3 regions of the Thermoanaerobacterium sp. R66 genome follow, and region 3 is predicted to be linked to each of the others. Evidence: riboswitches for the same ligand, from Rfam matches in the RefSeq annotation. Region 3 holds a riboswitch; each other region holds the start of a gene.

Region 1 (3,286 bases), 1.1 Mb from region 3:
AAGTGTAAAAAGGACACCTGCAGAATGGGCTTTGCAATGGGTTTGGAACCATCCAGAGGTATCGCTTGTATTAAGTGGAATGAGCACGATGGAGCAAGTGAAACAAAATATAGAAAGTGCTTCAAGATCAAAAGCGAATGGCTTAACTGATGATGAGGTAAAACTTGTGGATAAGGTAAGAGAAACTTATAATAAGCTTTCGCCTGTAGGATGCACTGCCTGCAATTATTGTATGCCGTGTCCAAACGGTGTGAATATACCCAAGAATTTTGCCATATACAATGAAGCCCACATGTACAATAACTACAATGAAGCACTTAGAAATTATAATAGCTTAAATGAAGGAAAAGCAAGTTCTTGCATAGAGTGCGGAGAGTGCGAGACTAAGTGTCCTCAGCACTTGACGATAATTGAATATTTAAAGGATGTAAGAAGATATTTTAAAGAAGCAGTTTAAAAATAAGCCATATTGATGAAACCTAAGTTTCACCAATATGGCTTTACTTTTTATAATATTTTTTATAATACTTGCTTTGACGGTTTACTTGTGAAATAATAAATAGTGAATATCTTATTTAGAAGGGAGTGTCAAGGATGGTTCAAAGCGGATTTATGCTATTTCTGCAGTACTTTGTAGCATTAGCAACACCGATTGTTTCAGTTATCTTTTTGGTATTTTACATAGTTTATACAATGAAAAAGATGAAAAAGATTGATTCAATAGAAAAAAGCTTAGCAAAAATAGCAGCTTCAGGCAAGTCAGAATCAAGTGAGTCTTCTTATGAATCTAATGAAGATTTTGAAGTTGAAGATGAAGTCGAAGAAGTTATCGTTAAATAGCAAAATGTATCAGGATGTGGTAATGTGCTGCGGGATGACTTAGATACACCCATTGGAACGCTAAGAATATATTCAAGCGAAGATGGCATAACGAGGATAGATTTTCCCAATGAAGAACATTTACAATGTTTAATGGGTACAAATTCGCTTATTGCAGATTGCAAAGAACAGCTTAGATTGTACTTTGAAGGTCGCTTGAAAGAATTTAATGTAAAGTTAGACTTACAGGGGACAGACTTTCAAAAATCTGTTTGGCGAGAGCTTATGAAGATACCGTATGGTTTTTACGCTACATACGGTGAGATCGCAAGGAGAATAGGAAAGCCAAATGCATCAAGGGCTGTAGGAAATGCCCTTAATAAAAATCCGATCCCGATTATCATACCGTGTCATAGGGTCATCGGCTCGGATATGACGTTAAAAGGCTTTGCAGGAGGACTTAATGTAAAATCATTGTTGCTTCAACATGAAGGTATTGCATTTAAAAAGTAATTTCATTATAATATAGTATAAATTAATAAACAGACTATGTCCGCTGGGGGTGCTTTTAGCTGAGATGGCAGATGCCAAACCCCTAGAACCTGATTAGGTTAATGCCTACGAAGGGAATGCGGCAAAAGACCGCATCAGTGTGCGGTTTTTTTGTTTTAAGCGGTACATAGCCTCAAAAGGAGGTTATTTTCATGTCCTACATTGTAAGCATTTTTTCAGATTTCACAAAGATAAAGCCTGCCACACTTTCCATCATCATCGCGATTTTATTTGCTGTGTTTTTGTTTTACATCCTGAGAAATAGCGTGAAATTTAACGCAAAGATGCTTGTGTATGGCGGATTAGCAATAGCTATATCATTTGTCTTGTCGTATATAAGGTTTTACCATTGGCCTCAAGGTGGCTCTATAACGCCAGCCAGCATGCTTCCGCTGTTTGTCTTTGCATATTATTATGGAGCAGGTCCAGGCATAGCGGTGGGAATGGCTTATGGAATGCTTCAGCTAATACAAGATCCTTATGTTGTGCATTGGATACAGCTTCTCTTGGATTATCCATTAGCATTTGGAGCCTTAGGGCTTGCAGGGTTTTTTAAGAAAAACTTAAGCTTTGGCGTTTTAGTTGGTGGTTTTGGCAGGTTTTTCTCACATTTTCTATCAGGTGTCTTTTTCTTCGCCAGCTATGCACCTAAAGGCATGAATCCTGTCGTCTATTCACTTCTTGTAAATGGGATACTAGTAGGTGTGGAGGTTTTAATTTGCTTTATGGTTTCTATTATTCCACAAGTGAGAAATGCAATTGAGATAATAAAGAAAAAAGCTTTAGCTTAAAAAAGATTTATTAAAACCCTCTTCTTAACGGAAGAGGGTTTTAATAAATCTTATACAATAAATTGATTTTGATGGTATAATATTAGATAGCAAATGAAAATAAACTATATTGATAACACTATTTTAACGCATTTTTAATTAAACTTTAATCCAAATTTAATTTTTGGATGAGATAATCAATATAGTGATTGCGAGGGTCTTTAAAATGGATAAAATAAAGATTTTAATACTTTATGAAGATATAGGGACTGGGCATAAAAGGACTGCAATGGCATTAAAAAAAGCATTTGAAAAAAGAGATAATGTTGAAGTGTTTGTAGAAAATCCACTTGGAGAGAAGTTTCCCAGTCTTTCGTATTTGACGACTCGAATTTACCTAAAGACATTAAAATTGACACCTGAATTATGGGGTTATCTCTATGAGATGGAAAGGGACAAGATAGAAAGGCGCATAAATAAGCTGGTAGGCATATCCGTTTATACATTTATAAAAGATTACGTATTAAACTTAAAGCCTAACGCTGTAATATGCACCCATCCGTTTTCTTGCTCTATTCTGTCTCATATAAAGAGAGATCTAAATATTCCAATATTCGCTATATTGACTGATTATGATGTCCATGCGTATTGGATACATCACCAGATAGACGGGTATTTTGTCGGTTCTCAAGAGATGAAAAGTCAGATGAATTTGATGGGTGTTTCTGATGATAAAATATATGTTACGGGAATACCTATTGATGAGGAGTTTTATGTTAAGAAAGATAAATTTGAGGTGAGGCAAAAATTAGGATTTGTTGTAGATAAGCCATTTATACTTGTAATGGGTGGTGGGCTTGGACTTGGAAATATTAAAAAGGCTGTTAATGTCATACAAAGCCATAAAGATTTACAGATTGCTGTAATATGTGGATTGAATAAAAATTTAAAAGCCAAAATTGAGGAAATTGCTGATGATAATGTAAGTGTATATGGACATGTGGATAATGTACATGAATTTATGGAAGCGGCTGATGTGCTTGTAACAAAAAGTGGTGGCCTAACTGTCACAGAAGCGATAACTAAAAAGTTGCCTATGATTATTTTTGATCCTATTCCAGGTCAAGAAGAGCGTAACCTTGAAT
Region 2 (3,286 bases), 770 kb from region 3:
ATGGAATTTACTATAAGAAAAGTAGGAAAAGTAACAAATGAGATATTTAACTTATCTCCTGGCGATAAGATATTCATGAGAGGACCTTATGGTAATTCATTCCCTGTTAACAAATATAAAGGAAAAGACTTAGTTGTTATAGCTGGTGGTACAGGTGTATCGCCTGTTAGAAGCTTACTTAAGTATTTTTATGATAATTCGGAAGAAATAAAATCGCTACACTTTATAGCAGGATTTAAAGATGAAAACAGCGTCTTATTTAAAGAAGATTTAAATAATTTTAAGACAAAATTTAACACTATATATACTCTTGATAAGAAAAAAGTCGATGGATTTGAAGTTGGCTTGGTGACAGAGCATATAAGTAAAATACCATTTGATAGCTTTGATGATTACAATGTCATTGTCGTTGGTCCGCCAGTAATGATGCATTTTACAGCATTAGAATTATTGAAAAATGGGGTACCAGAAGATAAAATTTGGGTTTCCTTTGAGAGAAAAATGTCTTGCGGAATTGGAAAATGTGGTCACTGCAAGATAAACGAGACGTATGTTTGCCTCGAAGGTCCTGTGTTTAACTACACAAAAGCGAAGGATTTACTTGATTAAATGTGGAGGTGTATGTAATGAACTATGATATAGATGTAAAAAAAGTCCGCAGAAATTGTTACAGGCAATCGAAAGTCCGCGGTGAATTCATGGTGCAGATGCGCGTTCCAGGCGGTGTAATGGATGCTAAATATTTGTCATATGTAGAACATATTGCAAAAACATGGGGAAATGGACAATTTCATCTTGGCGTTAGACAAACTTTATCAATACCTGGAATAAAGTATGAATATATCGATGAAGTCAATAAGTATATAAAGACGTTTATTAAAGAGATAGAAGTAGACCTTTGTGGTGTTGACATGGAAGTAGATGACAATGGATATCCAACGATAGGTTCTAGAAACATTATGGCTTGCATAGGAAATAAACATTGCATAAAGGCAAATATAGACACAACATCACTTGCAAGAAAAATTGAAAAAATCATCTTTCCAAGTGATTATCATATAAAAGTAAGCATAGCCGGATGTCCTAATGACTGTGCAAAGGCTCATTTCAACGATTTTGGAATTATAGGCATTACAAAAACAGAATATGATTACGATCGTTGTATAGGATGTAAGAAATGTATCGAGGCGTGTAAACAACATGCTACAGGTGTTTTATACATGGTAAATGGAAAAATCGAGAAAGATTCGTGCTGCTGTGTTGGCTGTGGTGAGTGTGCACTTGTATGTCCCACAGGTGCTTGGTCTAGAAATCCTAAGAAATTCTACAGAGTCCTCATTGGTGGCAGAACCGGAAAACAGACACCTCGCATGGGAAAGATTTTCTTAAATTGGGTAACAGAAGATGTAGTGCTGGGCATACTTAAAAATTGGCAAGATTTCTCTGCGGAAGTATTGAATCATAAACCAGTATATCTCCATGGAGGTCACTTGATAGACAGGGCTGGATACAATAAATTTAAAGAGCTTATATTAAAGGGTGTAGAATTAAACCCTGAAGCTATGGTTGCAGATAGAATATTTTGGACAGAAACTGAATACAGGTCAAACATAAATGTTAAGCCTGTTTGTGATATTAAATAATTAGATTTTTAATCCCGATTACCTTTACAATTTTAGAGTTTTAAAGTATAATTAGATTAAATTTAATACTTGTAAAATTAGTTTGCGGGGGAACCATTTTGGTTGAGAAGGTAAAACCTGACCCTTAGAACCTGATGTAGTTAATACTACCGTAGGGAAGCAAGCTTTCGATTATAAAGCTTTACCATGCGGTAAGGCTTTTTTTATTCAATATTTTCGAATATAACCTTCTTCCTCCCTTCATTTTACAAGTATCAAAACAAAATAATTTATGAAAGGATGACTGCGATGAATTACACTACACAATTAGATGCGGCAAAAAAAGGAATTATTACAGAAGAGATGAATGTTGTGGCAGCAAAAGAAGACATTGAAGTGGATTTATTGCTGAGCAAGGTAGCTTCTGGTGAAGTAGTCATACCAGCAAATAAAAACCATGAAGCACTTAGTCCAGAAGGCGTAGGGACAGGGCTTAGAACAAAAATAAACGTAAACTTAGGTGTATCAAGGGACTGCAACAATGTGGATGCAGAATTAGAAAAGGCAAAAAAGGCGATAGAAATGAAAGCAGAGTCTATCATGGATTTAAGTTCATATGGCAAAACTTTCGAATTTAGAAACAGATTGATAGGTATTTCTACAGCCATGATAGGTACTGTTCCAGTATATGATGCTGTAGGATATTATGACAAAGATTTAAAAGACATTACTCCTTCAGAATTTATAAAGATCGTCGAAAGGCATGCACAAGACGGTGTTGATTTTATGACTATCCATGCAGGCATCAACAGAGAGACGGCGGAAATTTTCAAAAGAAATGAAAGACTTCTAAATATCGTTTCTCGTGGAGGCTCTTTGTTATATACGTGGATGGAATTAAATGATAAGGAAAATCCTTTTTATGAGTATTTTGATGATATTCTTGACATATGTGCTGAGTACGATGTAACGATAAGCCTTGGCGATGCATTGAGGCCAGGCTGCATAAATGATTCCACAGATGCATGCCAAATAAAAGAACTTATAACCCTTGGAGAATTAGCGAAAAGAGCTTATGAAAAGAATGTTCAAGTGATTATTGAGGGACCTGGTCATATGAGGCTAAATGAAATCGAAGCAAATGTTTTGTTGGAGAAAAAGCTATGTCATGGTGCGCCGTTTTATGTATTGGGCCAATCGTAACAGATATTGCACCTGGATATGATCATATTACAAGTGCAATTGGTGGTGCAATTGCTGCAGCAAGTGGAGCGGATTTCCTGTGTTATGTAACACCAGCGGAACATCTGAGACTTCCAACGATTGAAGACATGAAGGAAGGCATCATTGCTTCTAAAATAGCTGCCCATGCAGCAGATCTGGCAAAAGGTATACGCAATGCAGAAAAATGGGATAATGATATGTCTTATGCCAGGAGAAAGCTTGATTGGGATGAAATGTTTAGATTAGCTATAGATCCTGAAAAGGCGAGAAGGTACAGGAGTGAATCTCTACCACATGATAGTGAAACATGTACAATGTGTGGAAATATGTGTGCTGTGAGAAACATGAATAAAGTTATTACAGGAGAAGATATAAGCCTGTTAAAGTAGGATTTTTAAAAATTGGGAGGATTGTAAATGAATATAAAAAAGATTACTTAT
Region 3 (3,286 bases):
CATTAGCAGTAATTGTTTTGATTTATATTTGGGGGGATTTTTTTGAGGCTTATAAAAAGATTTGCATTGTATTACAAGCCACATATATGGCTTTTTATCCTTGACATGGTGTGTGCATTTTTTATATCTGCTTCAGATTTGGTTTTTCCTATGGTTACGAGAAATGTGATAAATAACGTCATACCTAACAAGGATTTTAACCTTATATACAGGTTCGCAATTTTATTAGCTATAATGTACTTCGGAAGGATGATACTTGAATACATAGTAGGATACTATGGCCATGTTTTAGGTGTAAGCATAGAGTACGATATGAGAAAAGATGCTTTTTCACATCTTCAGAAACTTTCTATGAACTATTATGACAACACAAAGACAGGTTATATAATGTCAAGGGTTGTCAATGACTTAAATGAGATAGCAGAAGTAGCACATCATGGTCCAGAGGACCTTTTTTTGTCTATCATAAGGATAATAGGCACATTCATACTTTTGCTTACAATTGATGTGAGGCTGACACTGGTTGTATTTACCATAATACCTTTTATGTTTATATACATGTATATTTACAACAATAAGTTTGAAATTATATGGAAAAATGTCCGTGAAACGCAGGCACAGATGAATGCCACATTAGAAGAAAGCATTACAGGCATAAGGGTCGTCAAATCATTTGTAAGGGAAAAATTTGAGAACCTAAAATTCGATAATAAAAGCTCCATGTATAAAAGTGCCAGGTCAAAAGCGGTTAAGCATATTGGCATATTTGATTCTAGTGTAAATTTTCTTTCTAATATATCAGTTGTGATTACTCTTGCAGCAGGTGGCTACTTTATATCAAAAGGCCTCATAAATACAGGTGACTTAGTGGCATACATAATATACATTAGCCAGTTTTTGCAACCTTTGACTGTTCTTTTGCGGTTTATAGAGCAGTACCAGCAGGGTATGGCTGGCTTTAGGCGGTTTGTAGAGCTTATGGATACAGAGCCAGAGATAGCAGATAAAAAAGATGCGATAGAGTTAAAAGATGTGAAAGGCGATATTGAGTTTGACAATGTCACATTCAGCTACGACAATAAAAGAGAAGTACTGTCAGGAATCAATCTTAAGATAAAACATGGAGAGACAGTGGCAATAGTAGGGCCCTCAGGTGCAGGTAAAACCACACTTCTAAGCCTTATACCGAGGTTTTATGAGATAGATGCAGGCTCCATAAAAATTGACGGTGTAGATATAAGGGATGTGAAGCTATCATCGCTTAGAGAAAATATAGGCATTGTCCAGCAAGATGTATTTTTGTTTTCGGGCACGATAAAAGAAAACATTGCATACGGCAAATTAGATGCTACTGACGAAGAAATAATCAATGCAGCCAAAGCTGCAAATGCCCATGACTTCATAATGGAGTTAAAAGATGGTTATGATACGTATATTGGCGAAAGAGGCGTTAAATTGTCTGGCGGACAAAAGCAGAGAATATCTATTGCAAGGATGTTCTTAAAAAATCCTCCAATACTTATACTTGATGAAGCGACATCATCGCTTGACAATAAAAGTGAATCGATTATTCAGCAGTCTATTGAAAATCTATCGAAAAACAGGACTACCCTCATAATCGCCCACAGATTGGGCACCATTAGAAATGCCAAGCGTATAATAGTGCTTACTGAAAATGGAATAGAAGAGGAAGGTACACATGAGGAGCTTATGAATAGGAAGGGCGTGTACTATAATCTGTACAGCTATCAACAGGAAAATTTGACGATATGGTGAAATATCCTGTACAAGTCAGATAATTTGTGTTAAAATAAAGTAAAAGTTAATATTTCGTCTGGGGAGCTGGGGTGATAGCCCGGCTGAGAGTTAGCAGCTATTTCTGCTATGACCCATAACCTGATCTGGATAATGCCGGCGTAGGGAGTACATTGGACTTTAAGTGTGCTTATCCGGCACACTTTTTTCGTTTTGTATTTCCTCAAGGCATACAAAAAAAGGAGGAATCGATGTGAAGAAGTTGCTTACGATTGCAGGCTCTGACAGCATTGGCGGTGCTGGCATAGAGGCAGATTTAAAGACGTTTTGCGCCCTTGGAGTATACGGCATGTGCGTCATTACGGCAGTGACGGCGCAGAATACAGTAGGTGTCTTTGATGTAAGAGAGATGGATGCGGATATCATCAAAAAGCAGATAGATTGCGTATTTGATGATACGGCGGTAGATGCTGTAAAGATAGGTATGGTATCAAGCCAAGATATCATTGACGCTATTGCATCATCACTTAAAAGATGGAATCCCAAAAATGTCGTATTAGACCCTGTCATGATATCAAAAAGCGGATATTACCTTCTAAAAGAAGATGCCATAGACGCATTAAAGACAAAACTTTTGCCTATGGCAGATATCATTACTCCCAATATACCGGAGGCGTGTGAGCTTACTGGAATGAATATTGAGGGAATTGACGACATGAAGGAGGCTGCTAAAAAGATCATCGATATGGGTGTAAGAGCTGTCGTTGTAAAAGGTGGACATTCAGTAGAAAACGCTACTGATGTATTCTACGATGGAAGTGAATTTTTACTTTTGCCGCAGGAAAGGATCGACACCAAAAATACACATGGGACGGGATGCACGTACTCATCTGCAATAGCTTCGTACCTTGGTAGAGGATTAAGCTTGAAAGATGCAGTAATAAACGCAAAAAGTTACATAACAGAGGCTATTAAAAATTCTCTTGAGATAGGTAAAGGTGTAGGACCTGTAGGACATCTAGTAGATCTTTATAAGAAGGCAGGTATTGACTATGAAGATTAAAAACTCGACGCTTTTTTTAATATGGGCAGGTGCGGCCATATCCATTGCAGAGGTTTTTACTGGTTCGTACTTTGCACCATTAGGCTTAACTAAAGGGATTTTAAGCATATTGTTAGGTCACATCATTGGCACTCTGTTTTTTGCTTTAGGAGGGCTTATGTCCTTTAGAGTTAAGAAACCTGCGATAGAGTCCACAAAAGGTGTCCTGGGCGAGAAAGGCATGGTATTTATAGGGCTTTTAAATGTGCTTCAATTGGTTGGCTGGACGGCTGTAATGATAATACAGTCTGCAAAGGCTTTCAACGGTGCTATAGGCATGTCTACTGCTGTTGGAATTTTTGTCGTTGGCATATCTGTTTTATTGTGGACATTATTCTTTGACAATGAAGCTTACTGGATAAACGATATTGCTGTTGTGCTTTTATTTATCTTGACTATATTTGTTGTATTGTATTTGAAGGCGGGAAA

The links. A riboswitch is a leader RNA that binds a small molecule or an ion and turns the genes downstream of it on or off. The one in region 3 is predicted to bind thiamine pyrophosphate.
Region 1: another riboswitch for thiamine pyrophosphate. It lies ahead of thiT (energy-coupled thiamine transporter ThiT); the one in region 3 lies ahead of thiD (bifunctional hydroxymethylpyrimidine kinase/phosphomethylpyrimidine kinase).
Region 2: another riboswitch for thiamine pyrophosphate. It lies ahead of thiC (phosphomethylpyrimidine synthase ThiC); the one in region 3 lies ahead of thiD (bifunctional hydroxymethylpyrimidine kinase/phosphomethylpyrimidine kinase).

The regions. Positions count from the first base shown of each region.
Region 1 is NZ_JAEUWW010000001.1:2,222,380-2,225,665, forward strand. It holds gene JJQ93_RS11110 (aldo/keto reductase) at 1-457, shown strand, start outside; gene JJQ93_RS11115 (hypothetical protein) at 595-840, shown strand; gene JJQ93_RS11120 (methylated-DNA--[protein]-cysteine S-methyltransferase) at 865-1,332, shown strand; TPP riboswitch at 1,368-1,466, shown strand; gene thiT (energy-coupled thiamine transporter ThiT) at 1,524-2,162, shown strand; gene JJQ93_RS11130 (MGDG synthase family glycosyltransferase) at 2,368-3,286, shown strand, end outside.
Region 2 is NZ_JAEUWW010000001.1:333,493-336,778, forward strand. It holds gene asrB (anaerobic sulfite reductase subunit AsrB) at 1-609, shown strand, start outside; gene asrC (sulfite reductase subunit C) at 627-1,643, shown strand; TPP riboswitch at 1,720-1,819, shown strand; partial or broken gene thiC (phosphomethylpyrimidine synthase ThiC) at 1,932-3,235, shown strand; gene thiW (energy coupling factor transporter S component ThiW) at 3,263-3,286, shown strand, end outside.
Region 3 is NZ_JAEUWW010000001.1:1,102,345-1,105,630, reverse strand. It holds gene JJQ93_RS05515 (ABC transporter ATP-binding protein) at 43-1,776, shown strand; TPP riboswitch at 1,826-1,940, shown strand; gene thiD (bifunctional hydroxymethylpyrimidine kinase/phosphomethylpyrimidine kinase) at 2,009-2,818, shown strand; gene cytX (putative hydroxymethylpyrimidine transporter CytX) at 2,808-3,286, shown strand, end outside.